Regions from separate parts of the Lacimicrobium alkaliphilum genome, predicted to be linked through region 3. Evidence: predicted binding sites of a transcription regulator. Region 3 holds the regulator's gene; each other region holds the start of a gene.
What was found. The regulator sigma-54, encoded in region 3, starts transcription at its own class of promoters, with help from an activator protein. The targets are predictions, from matches to a motif close to GTTGGCACGNNNNTNGNNT.
Positions count from the first base shown of each region.

Region 1: AT746_RS02415 (DUF2884 family protein) is a predicted target of sigma-54. The motif match lies at 3,857-3,875, and genes of this name have one in related genera.
Region 2: pdsR (proteobacterial dedicated sortase system response regulator) is a predicted target of sigma-54. The motif match lies at 6,425-6,443, and genes of this name have one in related genera.

Region 1 is NZ_CP013650.1:505,900-515,859, forward strand. It holds gene AT746_RS02400 (SDR family NAD(P)-dependent oxidoreductase) at 1-523, shown strand, start outside; gene AT746_RS02405 (sodium-dependent transporter) at 705-2,135, shown strand; gene AT746_RS02410 (SDR family oxidoreductase) at 2,159-2,968, opposite strand; gene AT746_RS02415 (DUF2884 family protein) at 3,037-3,810, opposite strand; gene AT746_RS02420 (hypothetical protein) at 4,068-4,259, shown strand; gene AT746_RS02425 (YgaP family membrane protein) at 4,314-4,529, opposite strand; gene AT746_RS02435 (MalY/PatB family protein) at 4,732-5,865, shown strand; gene AT746_RS02440 (tetratricopeptide repeat protein) at 5,962-6,588, shown strand; gene rnr (ribonuclease R) at 6,679-9,003, shown strand; gene rlmB (23S rRNA (guanosine(2251)-2'-O)-methyltransferase RlmB) at 9,007-9,756, shown strand.
Region 2 is NZ_CP013650.1:456,030-465,989, reverse strand. It holds gene metF (methylenetetrahydrofolate reductase) at 1-804, opposite strand, end outside; gene metJ (met regulon transcriptional regulator MetJ) at 951-1,298, shown strand; gene AT746_RS02165 (NfeD family protein) at 1,630-2,091, opposite strand; gene AT746_RS02160 (SPFH domain-containing protein) at 2,091-3,032, opposite strand; gene pdsS (proteobacterial dedicated sortase system histidine kinase) at 3,472-5,631, opposite strand; gene pdsR (proteobacterial dedicated sortase system response regulator) at 5,638-6,336, opposite strand; gene pdsO (sortase-associated OmpA-like protein PdsO) at 6,552-7,277, shown strand; gene AT746_RS02140 (HugZ family protein) at 7,609-8,331, opposite strand; gene AT746_RS02135 (heme ABC transporter ATP-binding protein) at 8,347-9,201, opposite strand; gene AT746_RS02130 (FecCD family ABC transporter permease) at 9,194-9,960, opposite strand, start outside.
Region 3 is NZ_CP013650.1:678,889-688,848, reverse strand. It holds gene mlaE (lipid asymmetry maintenance ABC transporter permease subunit MlaE) at 1-50, opposite strand, end outside; gene mlaF (phospholipid ABC transporter ATP-binding protein MlaF) at 50-847, opposite strand; gene AT746_RS03270 (calcium/sodium antiporter) at 1,178-2,134, shown strand; gene kdsC (3-deoxy-manno-octulosonate-8-phosphatase KdsC) at 2,151-2,705, shown strand; gene lptC (LPS export ABC transporter periplasmic protein LptC) at 2,702-3,265, shown strand; gene lptA (lipopolysaccharide transport periplasmic protein LptA) at 3,249-3,782, shown strand; gene lptB (LPS export ABC transporter ATP-binding protein) at 3,782-4,507, shown strand; gene AT746_RS03245 (RNA polymerase factor sigma-54) at 4,595-6,070, shown strand; gene hpf (ribosome hibernation promoting factor) at 6,093-6,380, shown strand; gene ptsN (PTS IIA-like nitrogen regulatory protein PtsN) at 6,393-6,836, shown strand; gene rapZ (RNase adapter RapZ) at 6,833-7,681, shown strand; gene AT746_RS03225 (HPr family phosphocarrier protein) at 7,678-7,959, shown strand; gene rluF (23S rRNA pseudouridine(2604) synthase RluF) at 8,175-8,918, opposite strand; gene AT746_RS03215 (AEC family transporter) at 8,949-9,860, opposite strand.

The DNA.
Region 1 (9,960 bases), 170 kb from region 3:
AGAAACCGGAGTACACATCGACCAATTTATCTGTTGTGTGGGCCTGTTACACGATGGACAGTTACAACCGGAGAAAAAAATTGAGCAACTGGATGCCGCGCATCTGCAACAGTATTTTGCCGTTAACAGCATTATCCCTGCCTTGTGGTTAAAACACCTGCCTGTGCTCTTAGACAGGAAAAAGCCTGCACAAATAGTGTTTATCAGTGCCAGAGTCGGCAGTATCAGTGACAATCGTCTTGGCGGCTGGTATGGCTACAGAGCCTCCAAGGCGGCGCTGAATATGCTGGTAAAAACCGCTCAGGTAGAATACCGGCGCCGCTTCCCGGACACCGTATTGGTAAGTTATCACCCGGGTACGGTGGATACACCCTTATCCAAACCCTTTCAGGACAGAGTCCCCGAACACAAACTGTTCAGTCCACAACAGGCTGCAGGTTTTCTTCTTGAGCAGTTGCAACACCTTGACCCCGGGCACGCGCCTTACTATCTGGACTGGCAGGGCAAAACAATTCCCTGGTGATTAATAGTCGCATCAGTAGACGAATAAATCCGTTGAGGCACAAAGACTTTTTGTTACGCTGCTGTTAATATCCTTTCCGCTGACCAGCTCGTGTTGATCTCTGGTATTAGATAACATTCATACACCAAAGATGAACACGCTCTAAATAACAATTAATAAGAATCAGGGAGCTCGCGCACTAATGAAACGTGAACAATTCAGTTCCAGCCTTGGCTTTGTACTGGCTGCGGCCGGCTCGGCTGTTGGTATCGGCAATCTGGTGGCTTTTCCGGTAATGGCCAGCAAAAACGGTGGTGCCGCCTTTTTAATCATGTATGCCATCTTTGTGTTTTTTATCTGTTTACCGGTAATGTTGGCCGAGATGAGTCTGGGCCGGCATACCCGCCAGAGCCCCCTGGGTGCTTATACTGAGATTGGCCAGAATCCTGCCTGGCGGGCCGTTGGCTGGATGTCTGTGATTACGCCCTTTATGATCGGCGTATTCTATCTGGTCATCACAGTGTGGATATTCGGTTATCTGGCCAAGTCGGTGATGGGACAACTGGAGTTTCTGGCATCCCCGGGCAGTTTCGGTGAGTTTATCAACAGCAATGAACTTTTTGTGTATATGGCGGTGGTGATTGGCCTGACCTTTCTGATCCTTCAGGGAGGGGTCAAAAGAGGCATCGAAAAGGCGGCCCGCGTACTGATGCCGCTGCTGTTTCTGATGCTTATGGCGCTGGTGATTTATGTTCTGACTCTGGACAATGCCATGCTGGGGGTTGAATTTTTCCTGATTCCTGATTTCGACAAGCTCACCGGCAAGGTACTTAATGGTGCGTTGGCGCAGGCGTTTTTCTCCCTCTCTCTGGCGATGGGGATCCTGATAACTTATGGCTCCTATATCCAGAAGAGCAATAATATCATTCAGGCCGGAAAAATGGTGGCGGGCTTATCTCTATTGGTTGCTGCCGGTTCAGGTTTGCTGATCCTGCCTGCGGTGTTCTCTTTTAATCCTGACGTACAGCTCAGTGAGCTGTCTGAGTCCAGTATCAGCATGATCTTTACCTTTCTGCCGAAGATCTTCCTGGCGCTGCAGGCCAATATCGGTTATTTAGGTGCCTCCTTTGTTGCCAGCTTCTTCTTCCTGTTGGTATTTTTTGCAGCATTGACCTCTCTGGTGTCCATTATTGAAGTGCCCGTAGCCAGTCTGATGGATGGTAAAGGGATGCGTCGTCGTACAGCGTTGTTATCTCTGGGCAGCGCCATGATTGTGCTGGCAGTGATCTGTGCATTGTCATTTGGCCGGGTTGAGATATTTACAGAGTTGACCAGCTATGGTCTGGATGCTGAAGGCCAGCCACTGGTCAAATCCTTTTTTGACCTGGTTTACGATATTTTCTACGAGACTATTTTGCCATTAAACGGATTTTTGCTCTGTTTGTTTGTGATCTATCGCTGGAGGAAACACAATTTTGATGCAGAAATCAGCCAGGGCAATGACAGTTTTGCCGGGTCATTTTTGCAGAAATACGTGAATTTCTCCCTCGGTACCTTTATCCCGGTGATCCTGGCGGTGATCTTCGTGAACACGGTTTCGACCATATTTTTTGGTAAGAACCTGCTGTTCTGAATTTCCTGAAAAGCGCCGGGCCATCAGCTCAGTTCTACCGGCATTTGCATAGGGTCAGGATAGTTCAGACTGATGCCAAGCTGCCTCAGGGTTGCTCTGGCATCAATCTCTTTACCCGGCCCGCTGCTAACCTTATCCGTTGTGAAAACAGGCGGTGCTAACTCAGCCAACCCTGCGGCCTGGCAATAAAAGTCCTGCCGGGTTGGATGTTCAGTGGCGGACAGATGAAATACCTGACCCCAGTGATTTCCTTTAATGATTGCAATAATGGTCTTTAACACATCCTCAAGGTGCACCAGGTTGACCCTCTGATGGCCTTTATCCAGAGTGCGGCCCGCCAGAAATTTTACCGGATGCCGGTTCTGGCCGATCAGTCCTGCCAGGCGCAATATGCTGGCTTTGCCCGTTGCCAGAAGATATTGCTCTATTTCCATGTGAGCAAAACCTGAAGCCGTATTTGGTGTTGGTGCGGTCTGTTCATCCACCTTACCCTGACTGTTGCCGTAAACAGATGTGGTGCTGATAAAGAGGATCTGCTGGCAGCCTCGTCTCAGAAGCTGGTCCGTCAGCAGTTTGATTGAGTGCACAAAAGACACCGGCTCAATAGTTTTACGATTGGGGGGGATATTGAGAATACAGATATCTGCTCCGGCGATGGCGTCGGGAAGAGGATCGCCCAATTGAAATAACCAGGTTTCGATACCATCAGCGGATAATTTTTGCTGTTTGTGTTTGTGACGACAGGTGCCCAGCACCCGGTATCCCTGCTGCAAAAACTGAAACGCCAGCGGCTGTCCAAGCCAGCCGCAACCACAAATGCTGATACTGATCATAGTGTCACAGATTACCCTCGGTCTGATAAGAGATTAGCAATATACCATGGACAGGTCTGTGCTGATCATTACATCAGATTTCGATCGCCCTCAACTCTGACAATATCCAGTTCAGATAAGTCGGGAATCTGGTGGCTTATTTGCTGTTCCAGATCATCCAGCCTGGCCAGATCATAGCAAAGGCTGTCGGCTCTTTTTTCTATGATCTCCGCTTTGCTGGTGATGCGCTGTTCTAGATTCTCGCCGAAATTCTCCATGCGCTGCTCGAAGTTTTTCATATCGCCACCACTGGAAAGCATTTGCTTACCCATCGCCATCATCAGACTGCCCATAGAGCGAGCCACCATTTTTTTAACTTTCTGTTCGATTTCAGACTCAAACTGCGGTCCGAAAAACTTATCGTCTTTGAGTTGCACGGAGTTAAACCGAATACTGCCATCCTCAGCGTAGAGCTGTTGCGAGACTTTTTCTTTTAGCATGCTCATCTCCTCGCTGAACTCCAGCACCAGTTCATCGTCATATCCGAGTAACTCGCCAAACGCGCTGTTAATTCCTTCGCTGGCAAGCTCAACAGCATCCATGGCAATTCCTGCAACCTGCGGAGCCAGTTCGGATACCTGTTGATGATATTGGTTTAGCAGTTGCTGCTGTTGTGTGTTCAGCGACATAGTATTGCCGTTAAAGGTAGCCCCGGTTCCATCCAGTACCAGAGGTTGATTGTCCTGGGTCGACAGAGTCAGAATGCCTTTTTCAAGACTGAGATCGCCTTTAAGATTAACATTACAATCGGTCGCTATAGCGGATGAGCTGATAACAAGCAGTGAAGCGAGCAGTGTTTTCATCGGTATTCCTCAATTCATATTAAAAATTATTCTACAGTGTCGGATACAGCAACCCTTATGCCAAAAATCTAACCTGTTGTTTCTAAATGGGTTGTGCTCTTTGTCAGGACGGTGATAACAGAGCCTTTTGGTCAATATCACAATTTAGTGGGCGTTTGAGCCATACATCAAAGCTGCGCAAAAAATTGATCTGGTGCACTGATCAGTTAGCACTTTTACGGCATAATAGACTCATATTCATCGTTTGAGGCATATTTATGGGAAATTGGGTTGAAGCAATTTTATTTGGTCTGGCATTGTTGGCTTTTGTGCTCGGTGTCAGCAGCATTATCATGGCCATGACGTATAAACCGGCTGCCGCCGATGTACAGATGAAATCTAAAGTAGAATATGGCTTTTTCGGGGTGAGTGGGCTGGTATTAGGTTTGCTGTTTGTCTACGCCCTTTAGATGAGCTTCAGACTCAGTTTAAAAAGGCGCCATCGGCGCCTTTTTAAAACACTTTTATCGGGCATGGTGATAGGTATCTATGCCGAACAACTTGTACAACCAGCAAATACCGGTTGATGCGGTAGTCCAGAGCGCCAGGCCGACAACAACCAGAACAATACTGACTGCGGCAGGAAATATACCTTCCACTGCCACTGCCAGTAAAATGCATGACAGCACTGAGCGGATTAAGGTATCCCAGACACCCACATTGTCTTTATCTTGCATCATCTTATCTCCTCGTCATTTTGCCTGAGTATGTTCCGGTAAAGACCACGATGCTTTGACCAGGATCAATTTGCTCAATATCCCTGATTAAAAAGGGGTATAAGTTGTTCCAGATCAAAGTTGCGTCTTGTATGCCACTCTTAATAAAGTAGTAGTCAGTTTTGTCTGCACTTGCCAATAGCATTAACAACTTTATGGGAAAAGTATGAATTTTGACCAGATTGTCGATCGTAAGCCCACCTTCTCTTTCAAGTGGCAGAAGTATAAGGGCCAGGATGTTTTGCCTATGTGGGTGGCGGATACTGAGTTCAGATGTGCTCAGCCTATTCTCGATGCCCTGACTAAACGTATTGAACATGGGGTACTGGGCTATACTCTTCCTGCCCAATACGAACCGGCAAAACAGGCGGTGGCAGATTGGCTAAGCCGACGTTATGACTGGCAAATTGAGCTGGACTGGATAGTGTGGATGCCTGGCGTGGTACCAGGTTTTAATGTGGCCTGTAAGGCATGTTGTGAACCCGGTGATAAAGTGATGATCCAGGTGCCTAACTACCCGCCTTTGTTGGCGGCACCACAATTAAATCAACTGCAGCGAGCGGATATACCGACCCTAGAACAGGACGGACGCTGGATGCTGGACTTTGACGAGCTGGAAAAGCAGGCCGCCGATCCGGCAACTAAGCTGTTTGTATTGTGTAATCCAATGAATCCGGTCGGCACGGTGTTAACTGAGCAGGAGTTAGCCCGTGTTGCAGATATCTGTCAGCGTAATGGGGTCACGCTGTGCAGCGATGAAATTCACTGTGATCTGATTCTTGATGATCAGGCTTCGCACCTTCCTGCCGGCAAACTCGAAGCGCTGAAATCCAACAGCATTACCCTGATGGCGGCCAGTAAAACCTTTAATATTGCCGGGCTTGGTGCGGCCTTTGCGATTATCCCTGATGCCCGCTTGCGTCGTCAGTTCAATCAGGCGGCGATGGGTATTGTGCCCTGGGTCAATGTGCTTGGGTTGTATGCTACTGAAGCCGCCTTTACCCAATGTGATGACTGGTATGAGGCGCAGCTGGATTATTTGCGTGGCAACAGAGATTATCTGGTCGAGCAAATCAACCAAATTGAGGGGTTGCAGCTGATTTCTCCCCAGGCGACGTTTTTAGCCTGGATCGATGCCAGTGGCCTGGGGATGGATAATCCACAGCGATGGTTCGAAGACCGGGGAGTCGGTCCTTCACCCGGAGCAGATTTTGGTGATAAACAGTTTGTGCGGATAAATTTCGGCAGTCCCCGTGAATATTTACGCGAGGCCATTAACCGTATAAAGCGGTGTGACTGACGCTGATCCTGTTGATCAGAGCTTTATCATTAGGCATTTTTGCCGATAAAAAAGCTGGTGATGATCTGCAACTGTCCTGTGCGGGAGAATGAGAATATGATTAGAACGTTGTTTGGTGCATGTTTACTGGCTGTGGCAGCCGTGCCTGCACTTGCCCAGCAAAGCGAACTCAAAGCCGTACAGATCTATTCTCAGGATGAGTTAATCGCCATGATTAATGAAAATACCCATCTCGATCGGGTGGTGATGGATGATTGCCAGCTAGTGCAGGATATCGAAGCGCGGGCGACAACGCTGAAACTGCCTGCTTATCAGTTTCTGTGGGGAGATATGCTGGCCTGGGGAGTGTGTCTTAAAGCCGACCCGGAACGGGGGATACACTATATGCATGAGGCTGCCGAGCAAGGCCTGCCTGCCGCAATGGAACAATTAGGCCGCTACTATGCCGTGGGCCGGTTGGTGCAGCAGGATATCGACAGGGCTATCGTTTTCTTAAGAGAAGCCGGTAGTCTGGGTAATCTCAAAGCGCAGTTACGGTTGGCTGAATTGTTTATCGAGGGCCATGGCAGCCCCTATGACTATGAAGATACCTACCACTGGCTATATAACGCGATTACTGACGACAAAGCCGTGCACCAGCAAATTGCCCGTTGTCTGCAGGAACTTGAAAAGCTGATGCATCCCAAGGTGGTGCGCAAGGCCCGTCGTCCGCTTAATTCCTGAGTTCGTCAGGTTGTGGAAATTGTGCAATCATTCGGGCCCTGAATTCGTTATACTGTGCGTTAAATATTCAGAAAATAACGGAAACTAGCATTGCCAACGCAACACGATGACCCCTATTACCAGCGCGAAAAAGAAAAATACGACAATCCGGTAGCCAGCCGGGAATATCTCCTTAAGCTCCTGACCGATGAAAACAAGCCCCTTTCCATGCTGGAAATTTGTGAGTTGGTGGGTGCCGAAGATGAAGAGAGCCGTATTGGTATTCAGCGCCGCTTAAGGGCCATGGAGCGGGAAGGGCAGATTCTGTTTAACCGTAACAAGAAATACGGCCTGGCAGATAAGATGGACCTGATCCGAGGCAGGGTCATAGGCCACCGTGACGGCTTTGGCTTCCTCAAACGTGAGGATGGTAAACCGGACCTGTTTATTCACAATGCGCAGATGCGGACCTTACTGCATGGTGACATCGTGTTGGTTCGTGAGAGCAATCAGAATTACAAAGGTAAAACCGAAGCCCGTATTGTCAGAGTCGTTGAACCCCGCACGGAACCCGTAGTCGGGCGTTATTTTGTCGAGCATGGTTTCGGTGTGGTCGTGCCTGATGACAGCCGTATCTGCCAGGATATTGTTATCCCTCCTGAGCAAACCGAAGGTGCCCGTCAGGGACATGTAGTGGTGGTCGAGATTGTGCAGCGCCCGAACAAAAGGGTAAATGCCACCGGTAAGATCATCGAAGTACTGGGCGAACATATGGCGCCGGGCATGGAAATCGAAATGGCCATGCGCACCTATGATATTCCCCATGACTGGCCTAAAGCTGTTACTGAACAAATTAAGGGGTTAACCGAACAGGTACCGGAGCAGGCCAAGCAGGGGCGGGTGGATTTGCGTCAGTTACCTCTGGTGACTATAGATGGTGAAGATGCCCGTGACTTCGACGATGCCGTGTATTGTGAGCCACTGGATGAAGGTGGCTGGACACTTTGGGTCGCCATTGCCGATGTCAGTTATTATGTAAGGCCTGGTTCTGCGCTGGATAAGGAAGCCATTGAGCGGGGTAACTCGGTGTACTTCCCAGAACAGGTGGTGCCCATGCTGCCTGAAGTGCTGTCTAACGGGCTGTGTTCACTCAATCCCGAAGTGGATCGGCTGTGTATGGTATGCGAGATGCGCATCGACAAAACCGGCCACCTGAAGAGTTACCAGTTTTATGAAGCGGTAATGAACTCTCATGCCAGGCTGACCTACAATAAAGTGTGGGATATTCTGCAGGGCGATAAGGAGTTGTATCAGCGCTATGAGCCGCTGGTGCCCCATCTTCGTAGTTTGCATGATCTGTTCCGGGTACTCAAAAAGGCCAGAGCCAAGCGTGGCGCTATTGAGTTTGAAACCCAGGAAAATAAATTTATCTTCAATGCACAGCGTAAAATCGATCATGTGGTGGCGGTTGAGCGTAATGACGCTCACAAGATGATTGAAGAGTGCATGATCCTGGCCAATGTCAGTGCCGCCATGATCCTGCAAAAATATGAAGCCGAAGCTTTGTACCGTGTGCATGACAAGCCCGATGCCGATCGCCTGATGAGCTTTTTAGGCTATCTGGCCGAAGTGGGGATTCCCCATGGTATCGGTAACGATCCGGTGCCGGCCGATTTTTCCAACGTTGTTAATAAGGTCGCTGGAAGGCCGGATCAGGAACTGATTCAGACCATGTTACTGCGCTCCATGAAGCAGGCTATTTATGACCGCGAGAATATCGGCCATTTCGGTCTGGCTCTGGAAGCCTATGCCCACTTTACCTCACCCATACGCCGCTATCCTGATCTGGTTGTACACCGTGCCATCAAAGGGGTACTGGACAAGCAGAGTAAACGTAAGAGCAGCAGTGGTGGTAAGGCCTATTCCAGCGAGGAAGTGCAGCAACTGGGTGAACAGTGCTCAATGACCGAGCGTCGCGCCGATGATGCTACCCGTGATGTGGCCGACTGGCTCAAATGTGAGTTTATGCAGGACCATGTGGGCGCCAGCTTTGACGGCGTGATTGCCTCAGTCACCAGTTTTGGCTTCTTTGTACGTCTGAGTGAGTTCCATATCGATGGTCTGGTGCATATTACTGCGCTGGAAAATGACTACTATCACTTTGATGCGGTTAAGCAGCACCTGATTGGTGAGAACTTTGGCACCGTTTACCGGCTCGGGGATCAGGTGCGGGTCAAAGTGGCCGGCGTTAATCTGGATGATCGTAAAATCGATTTTGTGCTGGATCAGCCCCAGGGAAAAGGTAAAGGCGGTCGCAAAGTGGCGGTGAAAAAAGCAAAAGGCAAACGTGCCGCTGCACAAAAGCCTGTATCAGATAAAGCAGCCAAGCCTAAAGGGCAAGGCACAAAGCGTAAGCCGGCCAAAGGCAGGAAGTAACAAATGGCACAAACTCAATGGCTGTATGGCATACATGCCTTAGAAGCGTTGCTTGAACGGGAGCCTGAACGACTGCTCGAGCTGTTTGTGCTTAAGGGCCGGGACGATCAGCGCCTGATTGATATTGTGAATCAGGCCAGACGCTTTGGTGTGTCGGTACAGTTTTGTCAGCGCCGCACCCTGGATGATAAAGTCGAAGGCGCTCAGCATCAGGGTGTTGTGGCCAGGGCCAAACCGGCCAGGGTACTGGATGAAAGCGATCTGGATGCCATTGTTGCCGCCAATAACGCCCCTTTCCTGCTGATTCTGGACGGCGTGACCGATCCTCATAATCTGGGTGCCTGTATTCGCAGCGCTGATGGTGCAGGGGTGCATGCGGTGGTCGTGCCAAAAGATAAATCAGCGGGTTTAACGCCCACTGTCAGCAAAGTGGCCTGTGGCGCGGCAGAAGTGGTGCCTTTTATTCAGGTAACCAATCTTGCCAGAACCCTCAAGGAGTTGCAGCAGGCCGGAGTCTGGGTGGTGGGCACAGCAGGCGAAGCCGAGCAAACTCTGTATCAGGCCAGATTAACCGGCCCGATGGCGCTGGTGATGGGGGCTGAGGGCAAAGGCATGCGCCGCCTGACCCGCGAGCATTGTGATGAGTTAATTAAACTGCCCATGGCAGGCTCAGTGTCCAGCCTGAATGTATCTGTGGCAACAGGCATCTGTTTGTTTGAAGTGGTCAGACAGCGGCAGATGACATCTTCCTGATCCTAAGGTTGCCGGTCAGGCAGCCTCCTTTCTTGCCTGCAAAATTCTATATATCATCATAACGATTCCAGTGAGACTGTGAATAATCGTCTTCAAACTGTAGCAATATTGAGTCCAACGTAAAGGAATGTAAGCATTGGTAAAGAATGTAAATCGTTGATAACTCAGCAACTTAGCGGTGATAAATTGTGGTTCTAAACAACA
Region 2 (9,960 bases), 220 kb from region 3:
TACGCCTTCTTTGGCCAGGATCCGGGTCATGTCCATAGCAATACTGGCACCAAGCAGGTTACGGGTGGTCTGGTCGGCTTCATCCAGGCCTTCATACATCTTGTGCAACCACTGTGGCACATGCACATTGGTCATACCGGCAAACTTCACCAGGGTCTTGTAGTTGGTCACCGGCAAAATACCGGGAATGATTTCCATGTCGATGCCGGCTGCAGCGGCACGGTCACGGAAACGCAGAAACACCTCAGCATCAAAGAAAAACTGGGTGATAGCCGACGTCGCGCCGGCCTCGGCTTTACGCTTAAGATTAAGCAGATCGAACTGGCCGTTGGGCGCTTCAGGATGGATCTCCGGATAAGCGGCCACGGCAATGTCAAAGTCTGCCACATCTTTTAGCAGCGCCACCAGATCGGCCGCATAAAGCTCGGTTTGTGCCACACCAGGTGGCAGATCACCACGCAGGGCCACAATCTTTTTGATATCCGCTGCCCAGTAGTCTTTGGCGATCTGGATCAACTCCTCGCGGCTGGCGTCCACGCAGGTTAAATGGGGGGCGGCGGCCACTCCGGTTTCCGCCTGAATACGCTTCACCACCTCATGGGTTCTGTCACGCTCGCCACTGTTAGCACCGTAGGTCACCGACATATAAGCCGGCTTCAGCGGCGCCAGACGCTCTACAGAGTTCCACAGGGTTCTCTCCATCTGCTCCGTCTTGGGAGGGAAAAACTCAAAAGAAACGTCGATATTACGCAATTCAGACAAAGAATTATTCAACGCATCAATGCCCTGAGCATAGGAAACCATGGTGACTCCTGATTGGGATACTTTAAATTTGGCCGTTTAGATGGCTAAATCTACTTGTATTTGATTCAGACATCAAGATGTTTGGATATCCATTTCTACACGGGTTAGAATTTTAAACTCTAATTTAAAATAAAAAGGCTAAAAGCATGGCTAAATGGAATGGTGAGTATATCGACCCTTACGCTGAACATGGTAAGAAGAGTCAGTTAGTAAAGAAAATTACCGTTTCCATTCCAACCCGGGTACTCAAGGTGTTGACCGATGAACGCACCAGAAGGCAAATCAATAACCTGCGTCACGCCACCAACTCAGAACTGCTCTGTGAAGCCTTTGTGCATGCCTTTACCGGCCAGCCGCTACCCAATGACGACGATCTGCGCAAAGACAACCCCAATAAGATCCCGGCCGAGGCCCGTAAACTGATGGCAGACATGGGCATAGATGTGGACGCCGCCGAAGCCCAGGAACAACAGGCGCAGGAAAAAGACGAGTAAATTAGCCCTCAGCATCATTATCGTAGGTCGGACTTTAGTCCGACAAACGCACAATATTTTCTTTAAACCCAGTGTATTTTCACAACCCTGCAACCCTCTGCGCCTTAGCGCCTTAGCGCCTCTGCGAGATCAAAAAAGATAAAAGCCTGAGATCACGCGAAAGACGCAGGGCGCGCAGAGAAGTAAAGGCCATTACACCAACAAACCTCTGTGGCCCCGTGGTTAATTGTACATTTCGCAAAGGTCGCTGGATGCCCGATTACAATATTCGGGCATGACCAACACTCTGCCGTCATTCCCGTAAAGTCGGACTGAAGTCCGACCTACGAACTCACCCGCCCTGTACCAGCCTGACTTCTAATTCACCGACACTGACTCTGGTCACTTCCACTTCCTGTTTGGCGGCGACGGGCTCTTTGCTGCGCACGTTCCAGTTAATACCGGAATAGCGGTAGGTAATACTCTGACCGGGCATAAGTGCTTCGGGCAGATAAAAACGATGGCCAATCAGATCACTGGTCACCTCTTTAGGTGCTGTATCGGCCTGAATCCGTTTCAGAGGCTTCCATAACACCACTGCCAGCAGCGCTGTCAGTACCGCCATACTGCCCATGGCGCCAAACAAGGTCGCCGGTACCAGCGAAATGTACATCAGGCCACCGGTGACCAGTGCCGCCAGCCCGAGGAAGAACAACACAAAGGTAGAAAAACCCAGCACCAGGATCTCCACCGCCAGCAAAATCAGGCCGATCACAATCAGGGTTTCGGCCAGATGTTCGGTAAACAAACTCATTATGCCCCCTTGCTGTTCATCTGATTGATGATGGTCATGGCCTGTGCCACCACCGAAGCAGCGTCGGTATTACCATCGGGTAACAACACCACGGAAGACTCTTTGGCAATCGCCTGTTTCGCCTCAATGGCCTTTGTCGCCAGATCCAGCTGAATAGCTTTTTGCCCCTGCTCGGTATTGGCCGTTTCACCTACCACCCGCAGTGCTTCGGCCTGCGCATCGGCTACGGCGATAATGGCCTTGGCTTCACCTTCGGCGCGCAACACCTGTTCTTCTTTATCCGCTTCAGCGGCCAGTACCACCGAGGCCTTTTCACCTTCGGCACGGTTAATCGCCGCCTGACGGTCGCCTTCCGATTCGAGGATCTGCGCCCGCTTCACCCGCTCCGCTTTCATCTGCGCTTCCATGGCTTCCATCACCGACTGCGGCGGCACAATGTCCTTGATTTCATAACGCATCACCTGGATGCCCCAGGGACCGGCAGCATCATTGATCGCAGCAACGATATTGGTGTTGAGCAGATCCCGTTCTTCGAAGGTCTTGTCCAGCTCCATCTTACCCAGCTCAGAGCGCATAGTGGTCTGTGCCAGCTGGGTAACCGCAAACACATAGCTGTCTACACCGTAGGTGGCCTTATAGGGGTCTAATACCCGGAAATACAGCACCCCATCCACTCTCAGAGAAATATTATCCTTGGTGATAGCACTTTGCTCGGGCACATCTACCGCCTGTTCTTTCAAAGAGCGGTCCGCGGCGATACGGTCAACAAAAGGCAGGATAAAATTCAGCCCCGCTTCGCGGGTTGACTGAAACTTACCAAAACGTTCTATCAGGTAGGCGCGGTTCTGTGGGACAAAGATAATCGAAGATTTAAGCAGTACCAGCACAAACAGCAGCAGGAAGGTTTCAATTCTCAATACGTAATCAAACAGGATATCCATATAACAGCTCCTAAAAATCATAAGTGGTTAACCTTATGTCAGAGGTCCGCTGCCGACAATGAAAATCTGCAGTTTGATCCTATCCGGGCTTTCCCGCATGCAGTTGGCAGGCATGTCCAGCATCTTTGATAGGTCAGTGTTAACAGTTAGCGCATTGGTAGTTCAAAGGTTGCTGAGAACCCAGTGTCTTTTTCGATCAGTCAATTACTTAATCCTCTGCGCCTTAGCGCCTCTGCGAGATCAAAAAAGATAAAAGCCTGAGATCACGCAGATACGCAGGGCGCGCAGAGAAGTAAAGGCCATGACACCATTAAACCCCTGTGTCTCTGCGATGAATTGCGTTTTTCTTAAAAGGCGCTGGATGCCTGATGACAACATTCGGACATGACAGACGGTCATTCCGGCGTATTACCAACCCATCTGCTGCACGGATAGCAGGCTAAATCGGCAGGCTTACCCGCACACAAACACCACTGCGATCACTTTGATTATGCAGGGTTATCTGGCCCTGATGAAACTGCACAATCAGCCGTGCAATATACAGCCCCAGGCCCAGATGAGGCTGGCCGCCTTTACCACCGGCTCGCACCGAGACCATAGAATCGAACAGACGACCTGCCATTTCCTCTGGCAGCAATGGCCCCTGATTGGTGATTTCCAGCACGGCCTGGCGCTGCACTCTGGCCAGGCTGACCAGCACCGGCGCGCCGGGTGTAGCAAACTCCACCGCATTGGCCACCAGTTTATCCAGTAATTGAGCAATTAGTTCCGGGGCCCCCTCAATTTCAAGAGGCTGATGGGCAATACTCACTTGTAAGTCGCACCCGGCATAGGCCAGTTGATAGCCCTGCATACAACCGGTTACCACTTCGGCCAGGTCAAATGGCTGGCGCTCGGCACTTTGCAGGCTTTGCTCAAGCCGGGTGGCCTCACTCATGTTGGTCAGAATGGCCGACAAGCGATTCAGGCCATCCTGAGCTCTTTGCATGTACACTGACTTCGCCGCCCCTTCATCCTCCATGCTCAGTGTCTCCAGGGATGAACGCACCACCGCCACCGGCGTGCGCAGCTCATGTGACAGCCGTGAAGACATATTCTCCAGATAATGGTGATACTGACCGAGTCGCTGCACCATATCGGCAAAGCTGCGCGACAGATCGCCGATTTCATCGCTGGCATGAGAAGGCTCAATACTGCCGCGCAAACGGCCCTGCTCGTCGATGGCCTGCTCACTCTGGTCACGCAAACGACGAATGCGGCTGGAAATTCTTGAGGCGAGTAAAAACAGTCCCAGGGTGCCGAGCAGCATAATCGCCAGCATCAGGGTAAACAGCTTTTCCAGCGCCAGATTACGCAGGCTGCGAATGCCATTGGTGGTTTCCTCGGCGATCACCGCCCCCATCACTTCATCTTCAATAAAAATCGGATAGGCCGCTGCCAGTACCACCGCCTTGTTATCCGGGGTCAGCCGCCAGTCAGAGCCAGCCTCACCAGTCAGAGCCTGTTCGATATGGCTGCCTTCCAATTGCGCCACATCGTAGAACTGATCGATAAAATCCTTTGGTGGACGGGTCAGAACCTTATAGTACAAAGGATGCAGCCACTTGTGTTCAAAGCGCGCGAACCAGCCCTGTTCGTCCTCGCCACTGACATTGCGGCTCCAGATCCCGTCAGAATTGCGGATATCCCCTGAGCGGGCCAGCACCCGCTGATAACGATCCACCACCCAGATGCGTGAATCTGTATGCCCCAGACCACGAATAATCTGTTCAATCTCCGGTGACGGCACCAACACCGTACCCAGGGTATCGGCATCCCCCACATCTGAAGTGCCAATGGTGGCTACCGGCTCACCACCAATCTTATCCACATCAGTAATAGCAAAACTCAGCTTGCTGCCGAGCAACTCCAGCGGAATGCGCAGCTCAATGGTGTAACCTTGCCGGGTCTGTGCCCAACTGCCCTGAATTCGGGGCTCCGGGCTTAAGGGCCGTATCCCGCTGACCGATTCACCGGTATCCAGTTCATAGGGTGTCAGCCAGCCCGGGCCTGTGGTGGCAATAAGATAACGGCGAAAATCCCCTGCCGGAGTGGTAAAGGCAATTTGCAGATGATCATTGCGGTCAATTCGCAGACTGTTCTGTGGCCGATAGATAACCTCAGCATCCTGTACCTCAAAGTAGGCATAAAGATAGTCCCGGTATTTGCCCACCATGTGGCTGAAGGACAGACTACCGGGCTGATAAGCAGGGCTCTGTTCAATCAGATAATTGTCATCATAGGTCAGAGCATGTTGTTGCTGACGCCAGTCATTCAGCCGGCCATCCAGTCGAATAGGATCCACAATAGGATAGGCGTAGAGATCGCGGCCCTTTTCCACACTCAGGTAACTGGCCTGGGCATCGAACAGCCGGGGCCGTTCATGCAGTGCCGTGGCCACTGCCCGCACCGTGCCGAGCAGAGTGCGCTCCTGGCCGGCTCGCAGATACTTTTCCATCTCCCACACATACTCATAACCGAGCCAGGGAATGGCAAACAGAAACAGTGACATCAGTAACAGCTTGGCGCGCAGGCCAAACACAAAGGTTCTGCGTGACAAAAGCCCTTAATCTCCGTCTGTAGTCCAGCGGTACCCCATGCCGTAGACCGTATCAATACAGTCAAAACCGGTGTCCAGCTGGATAAATTTTTTGCGGATACGCTTGATATGAGAAGTGATAGTGCTGTCATCCACCACCACTTTGGCATCCTGCATCAGATGTTGACGGCTTTTTACATGGCCGGCGAACCGGGCCAGGGCATGCACCATCCAGAACTCCGTGACGGTGAGGTCTACCGCCAGCCCCTTCCAGTGGGCCTGCATACGTTTAAGATCCAGTTCCAGACTGCCACAATTGACCCGCTGTTCACTGTCCTGCGGTTCGCTCAGGGCCTCCATGCGCCGGAACAATGCCGAGATGCGCGCCGTCATATGGGGCATACTGATATCCTTGGTCAGGTAATCATCGGCGCCCATGCGCAGGCCTGAAACCGTATCCAGGTCACTGTCTCTGGCTGTCAGAAAAATAATCGGCAAGGACGAAGACAACTTACGCAGCGACTGACATAGCAAAAAGCCACCGTCCATCTCATCTTCCAGGCCAATATCAATAATGGCCAGATCGGGCAGGCGCTGATCGAAGCTGTGCATGGCCTGTTTGCGGTTGGCAAAGGTCAGCACCTCATAGCCCTGGCGGCGCAGCACCGCTGCGTAGTTTTCTCTGATTGCGTCTTCATCTTCGACTATTGCGATTCTGCGGCCCACTGGCAGACGACCTCTTTTGTATCTCAATTATCCCGGACTATACCGCAATTAAGCGCCTAAACCAGCGCCTGGCGACCAACGGAATAAAAAGCCATATTGTTGCCACAATTGATCTTCAGATTGCCCTTTTTGTTCCCCTTTTGTGCCAATTCAGAGGTGTTTAATAACCACAATCAAAAACACCCAGGCAAAAAATGCAATCCAAGGAGAACACCATGAAAAAACTGATCCTCACCACCACCATCATCGCCGCCCTGTCAGCCCCTGCCGCCATGGCCGGTGAAAAAGAGATTAAAAAGGCCCAGAACATCGGCTTTGGTTCCGGCCTGGTCGTGGGCGCCGTCGCCGGTGGCCCACTCGGTGCCGTAATCGGCGGTATCGGCGGGTTGTTTATCGGCAACTCTGTGGCCGCCGACGAAGAAATGAAACATCTGAATACCGCCCTGAATCAGCATGAAGCAGAGATCAATCAATTGCTGGCTTCCAATCAGACCCTGCTTACGCAACTGCGCAGCGCTCAGGAGCAAAACCGTACCCAACTGGTTTCCATGAATAACGACGAGTTGCTCGACGGCCTGCCGAATTTAAGCCTGAATGTGCAGTTTCGCACCGGTTCGGCAAAACTGGAGTCAATCTATCAGCAACAGCTGGAGGAACTGGCCAAACTGCTTAACAGCAACAAGGCACTGCGGGTGGAGCTGACCGGCCATGCCGATCGCCGCGGCGACGCCGGCTACAACAAACAACTCTCGGCACAGCGGATAGACTCGGTGAAACAACAATTACTGGCGAAAGGCATCTCCGCCGGGCGCATTCAGAGTAAAGCTCTGGGCGCCAGCAAACCACTGGATCCTCAGCCTTCTTTAGACGGCAACGCCTTTGACCGCCGGGTATCTCTGACCCTCACTGCCGAAGGCCCGCAAACCGCGGCCAACAGGTAAAAACACATAACGGGTAGCCCGGCGTCATTCCGGGCTTGCCCCGGAACCTTTATCATTCAGCTGAGGAGTCAAATCCGGGCAACACAACCGACCAAAAAGAGATCCTGACGTGCTTCAGGATGACACTGCTTTTGTAGCCTGGATGTAGCGAAGCGGAATCCGGGTAACCCTGCGGCATTCTCACTTCACTCCATCATTCCGGCCACCGGGCCGGAATCTTTATCAAACTGCAAAGGGGTAAGGTTAAACAACACCGCTGTGCGAAAGAGATCATGACATCCGTGAGGATGACGGGATGGCATTCCACCGCCATTACTCCTCACGCCACCAGCTATGCGGCACGCGCCTTGTTAGTCATAGCAACCAGCGCCTGACGCACTTCCTGACTGGTATGGCAAGGGCTGACAAAAGGGACAAAATAGCATTTTCCATCCAGCTCAAAGTGACAGCCGTCGGGATACACTGTGGCCATCTGCGGCTGCCCCTCCAGGGTGAAATGGTCCCACAATATCAGGCGGCAGGCATCGCTGTGATCGGCGTTCATGTGCGCAACCATATCCGTCTCCTGCTTTGCCGACCATTTCGGCACAAGCCGCCGCCACTCAGACTGAGTGATCCAGAAGATTTTACCAAAACCGCCAATATAGCGGACATCCCTGACATCTAAATGCCAGAACCGGAAATCATGAGCCTTGCGGTAACCCTGTGCTTGCGGAAATAATCTGAAGTAACGGTCAGCATAAGTCTCACTTTGCAATTCGGTCAGCGGATAGGCTTCACCGCACAACGTCAGCCGCCCCTGTTCATTCTGATCGCCCCGTTCAGCCTGCCTGAACAAGGTCAGACTCAGACGCGGATCCTGTTGCAGATTACGGGCATGCTGAGCAATATCGGAGACATAAAACACCATATTACCGCTGTCTGTCATCATTACCGGCGCCACCGAGCCAAAAGGATGGCCCTGCAGTTTTACCGACAAGGTCGAAAATACTGCGGTCTGACACTGTTGCGCCAGCAGTCTGGCCTCATTGGCCGCATCAATACGTTCATTCATTGTTATTCTCCTTGATTAAATTACGTCATTACCTTTTGCATCAGCAGTTGCTATCCGCCTGGCTCCCTGCAGCCTCATCGGTGACGGGCAATCCTGATTACCGGGCTCAGAAAACACCATAGGGACGCCGAGGTTTGGGTGCGCACTGATATGCATGCTTATTTCGTACACCGATTTCAGGGTGCTGGCCTGCAGCACCTGTTGCGGAGAGCCCTGAGCCACTAACCGGCCATGTTTAAGCAACAGAATATGATCGGCGTAGAGTGACGCCAGATTGACATCGTGCATAACCGCTATCACCAGATTACCTTGCGCCGCAAACTCTCTGATCCGTCGCAGGCAATGATGCTGATGGTAAAGGTCCAACGCCGAGGTAGGCTCATCCAACAACAGCATCTTCTGAATTGGCCGGCTGCTGTCCAGTTGCGCCAGACACCGGGCAAGTTGCGCTCTTTGTTGTTCTCCGCCAGACAGGCTCGCCGCTTCCCGGTGGCCATAGTCAACTAAATGAGTGTGTTCCAGCCATTTGTCAGCACACTGATTGGCCCTGGTATCACTCTCCATTTTTGCATAGCGTCCCAACGCCACCAGTTCGCGCACCGACATCAGTGGTGGCGGCGAAAATTGTTGTTCCATCACTGCCCTGGTGCCGGCCAGTTGTGCGGCAGACCATTGGCCTAAACAGCTACCTAGCAGATTAATGCCCCCCCGGTAGGGCAGATCACCGGCTAAGGCCCGCAGCAGGGTCGATTTACCGGCGCCATTTTCACCCAGAATCACCACCATCTGGCCTGCGCTGAGTTCCACGCTGAGATCTTCAATCACCCGGCGCCGGCCACGGTGAATACTGACATTTAATAATTCAAGCATAGAGTTGTCGCTTCTGACGCAGCAGTAAGTATAAAAAGAACGGGGCCCCCACCAGCGCCGTGATAATGCCGATAGGCAACTCTGCCGGTGACACCAGCATCCGCGCCAGCCAGTCGGCAAAGGTCAGCACAGCAGCCCCCAGCAACATGGACATGGGCATCAGGCGTTTGATATCAGCACCAACCAGCAATCGGCTGATATGTGGAATCACCAACCCCACAAAGCCAATGATGCCGGTCAGCGCCACAGCGCCGCCCACACCCAGCGCCACCCAAAGAATAATTTCCCGCTTAAGTCTGCGGACATCCACACCCAGATACCCGGCCTGGCGCTCACCGAGCAACAACGCATTAATGGCCCGGCGGCGGACAAACAGCATCAGGGCACTGAGCCCCATACAGAGGAATCCAAATGGCAACTGCTGCCAACTGGTCCCCGCCAAAGAGCCCATCTGCCAGAATGTCATCAGCCTTAAGGCATCGTCATCGGCGAAATAACTGAGCAGACCGATAATGGCAGAAGCCAGCGCATTGATAGCCACGCCGGCGAGGATCAGAGTCGCCACCGAAGTCTGACCAGCACTGCCCGCCAGTTTGTACACCAGCAAGGTGGTGCCAAGGGCACCCAGAAAAGCACCGCCGCTGACCCACAACGGCCCCTGAAAACCCAGTTGCGGGCCCAGAGAAATCACCATCAGTGCCGCCACTGCAGCCCCGGCAGAAATACCAATCAGGCCGGGATCGGCCAGCGGATTGCGGC
Region 3 (9,960 bases):
CCGGCAAGACGACCAAGTGTTTTATTACCCAGTTGTGCAAACCATTCCATTAATTTGCCTCCAGTAAATCTTGTTCAAGGCTGTTGGCCGGGTAATGAAAAGGCACCGGCCCATCGGCTTTACCTCCGAGAAACTGCTGCACCAGCTCTGATTCATGCTGCCTTATCTCTTGAGGGGTACCCTGACCAATGATTTTTTTATCAGCCAGAATGTATACATAGTCCGCTATGGACATGACTTCTTTGACATCGTGAGTGACCACAACACTGGTGAGACTAAGCGCATCGTTGAGGGCCTTAATGAGTTTCACCAGCACCCCCATTGAGATCGGATCCTGACCGGCAAATGGCTCGTCATACATAATCAGTTCCGGATCCAGTGCAATGGCTCTTGCCAGTGCAGCCCGCCTGGCCATGCCCCCTGATAGTTCACTTGGCATCATTTGCGCAGCACCACGCAATCCAACAGCCTGAAGCTTCATTAATACCAGGATATGGATAAGACGTTCGGACAGATCAGAATGCTCCCGTAACGCGAAGGCCACATTATCGAATACGGTCATATCAGTGAACAATGCACCGCTTTGAAACAACATGCTCATCTGGCGGCGAACCTGAAACAACCGGCTGCGTGTCATACCCGGAATCGACTCATCCTTAAAACGAATATCGCCACTATCCGGACGCAGTTGCCCGCCAATCAGCTTCAGTAAGGTGGTCTTTCCTATGCCGCTGGGTCCCATAATGGCTGTGGTCTTTCCCTTTGGGATGGTGACAGAAATATTGTCATAAATCTGTTTATCCCCCCGAGAAAAGCTCAAATTTTCGATCTTTATCAGGTCTTCCATTCTCTAATCCGGTTTTCTGGCTGTTGTTCGCTCAGGCAGCCTGTTGTGTGGCGTATTGTACTGTTTTTCAAGGGGCAGTGAAAAAGTTAAAAAGTAATAAGTTGTGTTCTAAATAATGAGACAGTCCAACATGATTAACGGATAGGCTTAGTAAAGAGTGACAAACCCGGGAATCGTTCAATAGCGAACCTGATGAATTGTAAACGATAGCGTTTACTTTTTCAATTTGCTTTACCTTATCACTGATTTTATTGCCACTTGGCTCTGGCATAGGCAAAGCCACGGGTATTTGCGACAATCACAGGCATCCAATGGCTGACCCATTTATCTATGCCAATCACACATAGTGTTATCTTCATTGTCGGTTTGCTGGTACTGAGTTGGAGCGCAGACCGTTTTGTCACCGGGGCTGCTGGGCTGGCGGCCTGTTTTGGCATCCGGCCGATGCTGATCGGCATGACCATCATGGCCATGGGCTCTTCAGCGCCGGAGATTCTTGTGGCCATCAGTGCGTCTTTATCAGGCAAGAATAACCTGGCCATAGGTAATGCTATCGGCTCCAATATTGCCAATATCGGGCTGGTGCTGGGTATGACTGCCATGCTCAGACCCCTGCAGGTGGCTTCTGTAACGCTGAAACGCGAAATGCCTGTGGTACTGGCTGTGTCTGTGATTGCTGCTTTTTTACTGGCCGACAGTTTTCTTTCCCGCACAGAAGGTGGCCTGCTTCTGGCCGTATTCGTCGCCACTATTGGCGCGCTGATAGGGTTGTCTTTAACCGCAGGAAGCAGTGATCCGCTGGTTCAGGAACTTACTGCAGAGGTCAATACACGTCACAAACCAATTAACTATCTGCTGTGGCTGTTGATCGGTATGATACTGTTGCCGGTGAGCGCCCACTATATGGTAGATTCGGCTTTGGCCATTGCCCATTTCTATGGGATCAGCGATCTTGTGATTGGCCTGACCATCATCGCTATTGGCACCAGTTTACCGGAATTGGCAGCTTGTATCGCAAGCGTGCTTAAAAAAGAGCAGGATTTGGCCCTTGGCAATATACTTGGGTCCAATATTTTTAATATACTGGCGGTGCTGGCGATGCCTGCCCTGCTCTCACCGGGCAAAATTGATCCCCAGGTGATACACCGGGACGTGCCAGTGATGTTATTACTGACAGGCTTGCTGATCTTTTTCAGCTTTGCCATCAGGGGTAAAAGACGAATTGAAAACTGGCAGGGTGGATTGCTGCTGGCGGCATATATCGCGTTTCAGGTCAGTTTATTATAAAAGAATCAGATAACAGATGAGCCATACAAAAACATTATACGGTACTATGCCCACCGCTTTATTCACGCAATTCTCACGGATAGGGCTGCTGGTTTGTGACGTTGATGGCATATTTTCCGACGGCCGCATCTACATGACTAATCAGGGCGAAGAAATCAAAGCCTTTCACACACTCGATGGTTACGGCATTAAGGCCATTCTGAAACAAGGTATCGATGTGGCAGTAATCACTGGCAGGCATTCACAGATAGTGCAAAGCAGAATGTCAGCACTGGGTATCCGGCATATTATCCAGGGTGCAGAAAACAAAATGCAGGCCATGAGTGAAATACTTGAGCAAACCCCCCACAGAAAAGAACATATCGCCGCGATGGGTGACGATATGCCCGACCTCGGCATGTTTGAACTGGCGGCACTGAAGATTAGTGTTCCCCACGGACATCCTTATATTAAGAAACAAGCCAATTATGTCACACAAAGATCCGGTGGTTTCGGTGCGGTCAGAGAGGTCTGTGATATGCTCCTGCAAGCGCAACATAAACTGGAAGACATCCACGGTAGCAGCACATGAAGCGCATCTATATCAGCATTGGCTTGCTGTTCTTACTGATCCTCGCCACGAATAACCTATGGTGGCTGGAGTCTGAGCCACAGGAAGCTGAACAGCAGGATGAAGCCTTCCTGCAGCCTAACTATCTGGCGTCCAATATGCAGACCAATCTGTACAATGAGCAAGGCCTGCTCGCCCACAGTATCCATGCCAACAGCATGGAACATTACGATTTGCTTGGTTTTACTCTGTTTCAACAGCCTCAGTACAAAATTTATGTCGCTCAGGATGAAGCTCCCTGGGAAGTAACAGCAGAGCAGGGAACGCTGTATGAAGACAACCGAATTCAACTGGAAACGAATGTACAGATTACCAGTCAGGACAAAGATGGTTTTATTCGTACCGTCACCACCAGTTTTATTGAAATTGATTTGACCGCTAAGACCATGATGTCAGATCAGAGCGTAACCATCTCAGGTGACAATTACACTATCAGCGGCAATGGCTTCTCTGCCGATCTGACCACAAAACAATTTGAATTACTGGACCATGTGCAGACAATTTATGGCAAAACGATTTAAGTTTCTGATCCTGGCGCTATTGAGTTTCAATGTCGCCGCAGTGAATGAAGATTTCGATCAGCCGATTAAAGTAAAATCTGAGTATCAGTCGGCTGACGGCATTAAAAAGATCTCTTTTTTCCGTGAAAACGTCAACATTACCCAGGGTAGCCTGGTGATCAACGCAGACGAAGTGGAAGTCGATGCCGGCAAAGGCAAAGGCAAAGAGACCTTTATTGCCCGGGGTACACCTGCCAGCTATGAGCAAACCATGGAAGATGGCAGCCGCATCCGCGCCGCTGCCGAATATATTGAATATCAGGTTGAGGGCCGTACCCTGACATTGAGTGGCAATGCAGAACTGCATCAGAACAGCCACAGCGTGCGCGGTTCATCCATTCAGTTCAATATGGAAAAAGAACAGTTGATGGCGCAGGGCACTGACGAGGAAGATGGTCGGGTAATGACGATCTTTCAGCCCGAGGATTTAAGTGACACCAAAGAAGAGCAACAGCCCGGCCAGGAGCAGCAGGACTGATGTCAGTATTAAAAGCACAGCACCTCGCCAAGTCCTATAAAAGTCGCCAGGTGGTGCAGGATGTCAGCCTGGAAGTGGCCAGTGGCCAGATTGTGGGTCTGTTAGGCCCTAATGGTGCCGGTAAAACCACCTCTTTTTATATGATTGTGGGTCTGGTACCCATGGACAAAGGTCAGATTTTTATTGATGACCAGGAACTGACTCTCGAGCCCATGCATGTTCGCGCCAGGGCCGGTATCGGCTATCTGCCCCAGGAAGCTTCAATTTTCCGTAAGCTGACGGTTTATCAGAATCTGATGGCGATTCTTGAAACCCGTAAGGATATCAATCAGCAGCAACGGGAAGAGGAAGCCGATGCACTTCTGGATGAGTTCAATATCAATCATATTCGCACCAGCTCAGGGATGAGTTTGTCTGGCGGTGAGCGCAGGCGGGTAGAGATTGCCAGGGCACTGTCTGCCAACCCCCGCTTTATTCTGCTTGATGAACCTTTTGCCGGTGTCGATCCCATATCAGTCAGTGACATCAAGAATATAATCCGCCATCTTCGGGACAGAGGCATCGGTGTGTTGATTACCGACCACAATGTACGTGAAACCCTTGATGTTTGTGAGAAAGCCTACATTGTTAGTCATGGGGAGTTAATCGCCCAGGGAACCGCAGATGAAGTACTGAATAACAAGCAGGTCAGAGATGTATACCTGGGTGACCAATTCAAGCTATAGTTAGAGAAAATGCCGTGCGGATATTTGTATGAGAACAGAAGCCGGAATACCCGTAACCAAGGCCCTCGGAACCAGAATAAGAAGTAAATGAAGCCTGCATTACAGTTAAAATTCAGCCAACAACTTACCATGACGCCTCAGTTGCAGCAGGCGATTCGCCTGTTGCAACTGTCCACGCTGGATTTACAACAGGAGATCCAGGAGGCGCTGGAGTCTAATCCGCTGCTGGAGACAGAAGAATCTGCCGATCAGAATACGGAAGAGCGCCGCGATGCCGACAGCCTGAATGGTGAGTCCAACGAAGCCAGTAACAGCAAAGACAGTGACAGCATCGAAACCGGCGAAGCCCTGGAAAAGCAGGAGTTGCCCGAAGATCTGCCGATGGATACTACCTGGGATGAATATTACAGCGCCTCATCGGCACCCGGTTCTTCTGCGGTCAGTGCCGCCGATGACAATATCTATCAGGGGGAAACCTCGGACAGCATTCAGGATCATTTGCTCTGGCAAATGCGTCTGACCCATTTCAGTGACACCGACCAGGCCATTGCCATGGCCATTATCGACTCTATTGACGATGTCGGTTATCTGACCGTCACCACTGAAGACATCCTGCAAAGCCTGGACAATGAAGAAGTAGAACTGGATGAAGTAGATTGTGTACTTAAACGCATTCAGATGTTCGACCCTGTTGGCGTCGGCAGTCGCAGCGTACAGGAATGCCTGCTGGTACAATTACGTCAGTTCCCCCCTGAAACGCCATGGCTGGAGCAGGCAAAATCACTGATCCTCGAATACAGTGATCTGCTGGCCAGCAAAGATTACCGCACCCTGATGCGCAAAGCCCGGCTTAAAGAGGATGAACTGCGTGAAGCCTTACGTTTATTACAAACCCTGAACCCCAGGCCAGGCAGTGCCATCGCTACCAGTGAACCGGAATATGTGATCCCCGATGTATCGGTAGCCAAGAAAAATGGCCGCTGGACCGTAGAACTGAATCCCGACAGCTTGCCTAAACTGAGTATCAATCAGCAATACGCGGCGATGAGCAAGAATACCAGGAACGCCAGCGACAGCCAGTTTATCCGCTCCCATATGCAGGAAGCCAAGTGGTTTATTAAAAGCCTGGAAAGCCGCAATGACACCCTGCTGAAAGTGGCAAACTGTATTGTGCAGCAGCAACAGGGCTTTTTCGAATACGGCCCCGAGGCCATGAAGCCTATGGTGCTCAACGATGTTGCTGAAATGGTGGATATGCACGAGTCCACCATCTCCAGAGTGACCACGCAGAAATATATGCACACACCAAGAGGCATTTTTGAGCTCAAGTATTTCTTTTCCAGCCATGTGGCCACAGAAAGCGGCGGCGAATGTTCCTCCACCGCCATTCGTGCTCTGATCAAAAAACTGGTGGCGGCAGAAAAACCCGCCAAACCCCTGAGCGACAGCAAAATTGCACAGTTGTTGGCCGAGCAAGGTATTAAAGTTGCCCGGCGAACAATAGCAAAATACCGGGAATCCCTGTCGATTCCCCCGTCCAACCAACGCAAAAGCCTGTTATAGGCGAACAAGAGGAAGAGGCATTATGCAAATCAACCTTACTGGACACCACGTTGAAATTACCGACTCTCTTCGAGATTACGTTGACTCAAAGTTTACAAAGTTGGAGCGACATTTCGATCATATCAATAATGTGCATGTGATACTGAACGTCGAAAAGCTCAATCAGAAAGCCGAAGCGACACTGCACCTGCATGGCGCGGAAGTCTTTGCCACTTCCGAACACACTGATATGTACGCCGCTATTGATGGCCTGATCGACAAGCTTGACCGACAGGTGATCAAACACAAAGAAAAGATCAAGCGACACTAAAACTGACTCCGCATGGAAATTAAAGACATCCTGACCCCTGACTGCACCATCTGTGCAGTTCAGGGCACCAGCAAGAAACGCATCTTCGAGACCATCAGCGATGTGGCCGATCAACATCTGCCCGACATTGACCTCGACCCTATTCTTACCAGCCTGCTATGCCGCGAAAAAATGGGCAGCACAGGCATTGGCAATGGCATTGCCATTCCCCATGGCCGCCTGGCCGGGCTGGACAAAGTCATGGCCGTGCTGATCACCAGTGACGGGCCCGTGGCCTATGACGCCATCGACAACCAGCCGGTGGATATTTTCTTCGCCATTTTAGTGCCTGAAGAACAAGCCCAGGGCCACTTGCAGACCCTGGCCACCATCGCCGCCAAACTCAATGACAAGGACGTGGTAAAACGCTTACGCCACGCTAAAACCAATCAGGAACTGTACGAGGCCATAGTGTGAAACTCATTATCATCAGTGGCCGCTCCGGCTCCGGTAAATCCATCGTGCTGCGCTCTCTGGAGGACCTGGGCTACTACTGTGTGGATAATATTCCGGTCAACCTGCTGCCCACCCTCACCCATACAGTGGTGGATGAATACGATCAGGTAGCAGTGAGCATTGATGTACGTAACCTGCCCAAAGATCCCGAAGAGCTGGTAGAGATACTCGATTACCTGCCTGCCACCTGGGAACTGATGATTTTATACTTAGATGCCAGCGACGATGTGCTGATCAAGCGCTTCAGCGAAACCCGCCGTCTGCATCCTCTGTCCAAGCGCAGTAAGTCCCTGACTGACGCCATCCAGTCTGAAGCGGTGTTACTGGCCCCTATCGCCGAACGCGCCGATCTTTATATCGATACCGGTGAACTGTCAGTACACCAACTGGCCGAACTGGTGCGTGAACGTATTCTGGGCAAGAAAAGCTCGCGTCTGGTGCTGGTATTTGAGTCCTTTGGCTTTAAACACGGTATTCCTAAAGATGCCGACTACGTATTTGACGCCCGCTTTCTGCCAAATCCCCACTGGGAACCAGAGCTCAAACACCTGACCGGGTTAGATCCGCAGGTAGAAACCTTTCTCGGCTCACAGGCCATCGTCACCAAATTTATCTGGCAGATACAGAATTTGATCTCCACCTGGCTGCCGCATCTCGAGCGCAATAACCGCAGTTATGTGACCATTGCCATCGGCTGTACAGGAGGCCAGCATCGCTCAGTGTATGTGGCAGAGAGCCTGGCCAGAACCTTTCGCGCGGTACACCCTGATGTGCAGATCCGGCACCGGGAGTTATCGCGGGAATGAGTACCGATAAACTGGAAAAGATCCTGCTGATCCAGAATAAGCTCGGGCTGCACGCCAGAGCCGCCACTCAACTGGCCAAACTGGCCAATCAGTTTGATGCCGAAGTCACCATCCATCAGGGCGATAAATCCGCGTCTGCCACCAGTGTACTGGGCCTGATGATGCTGGAAAGCAGCATGGGCAAGGAAGTCAGGGTAGTCAGCGAAGGCCAGGACGCCGAAGCGGCCATGGCCGCCGTAGAACAGCTGATTCAGAAGAAGTTTAATGAAGAGCAGTGAGTGAGGCGTGAGGCGTGAGGCGTGAGGCGTGAGGCGTGAGGCGTGAGGCGTGAGGCGTGAGGCGTGAGGCGTGAGGCAGAAAAAGCTTGACTCAGGTGTTTGATTAGTCAAAATTTTTCCTAACTCCTAACTCCTAACTCCTAACTCCTAACTCCTAACTCCTAACTCCTAACTCCTAACTCCTAACTCCTAACTCCTAACTCCTAACTCCTAACTCACTCATCCACCGTCTTTTTAGAATGTTGTACTGCCTGATTAATGCGGGCCATTTCCTGGTCCGTTAAATTACGCCATTTTCCAGCCTTAAGATTGCCAAGATTAATATCCATAATCCGCACGCGCTTTAGTCTGGTCACTTCATAGTCCAGGAATTCGCACATACGGCGGATCTGGCGGTTCAGGCCCTGAGTAAGAATAATCTTAAACACAAAACGGCTTTGCGGGATCACCTGACAGGGCTGGGTGACGGTGCCTAATATGGGCACGCCTTTGCTCATCTGGCGCACAAACCGCTCACTGACAGGCTGGTTGACGGTGACAATATACTCTTTTTCATGACGATTGCCGGCACGCAGAATTTTATTGACGATATCACCATCTGTAGTGAGCAGAATCAGACCTTCAGAGTCTTTATCCAGTCTGCCAATCGGGAAAATACGCTGGGGATGGTTGATGGCATCGACGATATTACCCCGTACATTTCGCTCAGTGGTGCAGATAATGCCCGGCGGCTTGTGATAGGCGATATACACCCGGTCTGATTTATCGGCGGCGCTGCTGCCGATGGATCTACCATTGACCTCAACGCTATCGCCCGGGGCCACCTTAGTGCCCAGTTCAGGCACCACGCCATTGATGGTGACTTTGCCCTGTTCAATCAGTTTGTCCGCTTCACGGCGCGAACAATAGCCCGAATCACTGATAAATTTATTTAACCTGATTAACCTGACTTCACTCACTTGCTGGTCCTGCCATACCCAAACGAGCCGCTATTGTAGCGCCCCTAACAGCCAGTACCATAGCGGCAGGGTCAGAAAACTGCAAAACAGTCCAAGGCCAATAAGCGCCGCCACAAATCTCGGCGCCAGCGCCGCGCCTATGGCCAGTGCACCCGCAGAAACCATAGGCGGCATGGCCGCTTCAAATACCGCCACCTGAATTAACAGGGGATGCGGCTGGAACAGCCATAATAGTCCCAGTGCCATTACCGGCATCAGCACAAGTTTAAATACCAGTGCAAAGGCCAATGGCGCACTCTGCCCGCCATCCAGTTGCAGGCGGAACTGAAAGCCCACCGCAATCATCACTACAGGTACCAGGGTAGAGGCCAGAGAGTCCAGCAACAATTCCATAAAAGGCGGGTAACTCCAGCCTTTTAATGCCAGGCCCAGCAGCATGGCGATAAAGGCCGGGAACAACAGCACCTTGGCCAGGATCTGTTTGCCCCCCGGCTTTTCCGTTGCAGGATTAAACCAGGCAGCCAGAATGGTGGAATAGGTAGCAAGGGCCAGAAACGAACCGGCCTGATCGTAGATAATTGCAAAGGGCAAACCGGTATCGCCGTAGAAGGCTTCGACCATGGGAAAACCGAGAAATGAAGTATTACCCAGCGGCAGAACCACCAACAGTGCGCCAATCACGCCGCGCTCCCAGTTCCATAGCTTACCGGCCAGCAACACCGCCCCGGCGGTGATCAGCAACAACATCCAGGGCAATACGGCGGGCATCCATAGCTGAGCGGAAAATTCCAGTAATGGCATTTTTTGCAGCACCAGTGCCGGCAGGGCCACATAAAGCACATACTGGTTCAGGACAATACCGGTCTCAGCCGGAAACTGCCTGACCCGGCGCAATTGCGTGCCGATCAACAGATAGATCAGAACAAGGAAAAAGTTTTCCATTCCAGTACAACGGTCGTAAATAAATGTCCTGCGCAGACTTTACCGTTACCGGCCATAAATAACCATGGTACTTTAGTCACTAATCAGACTCAGATAACTG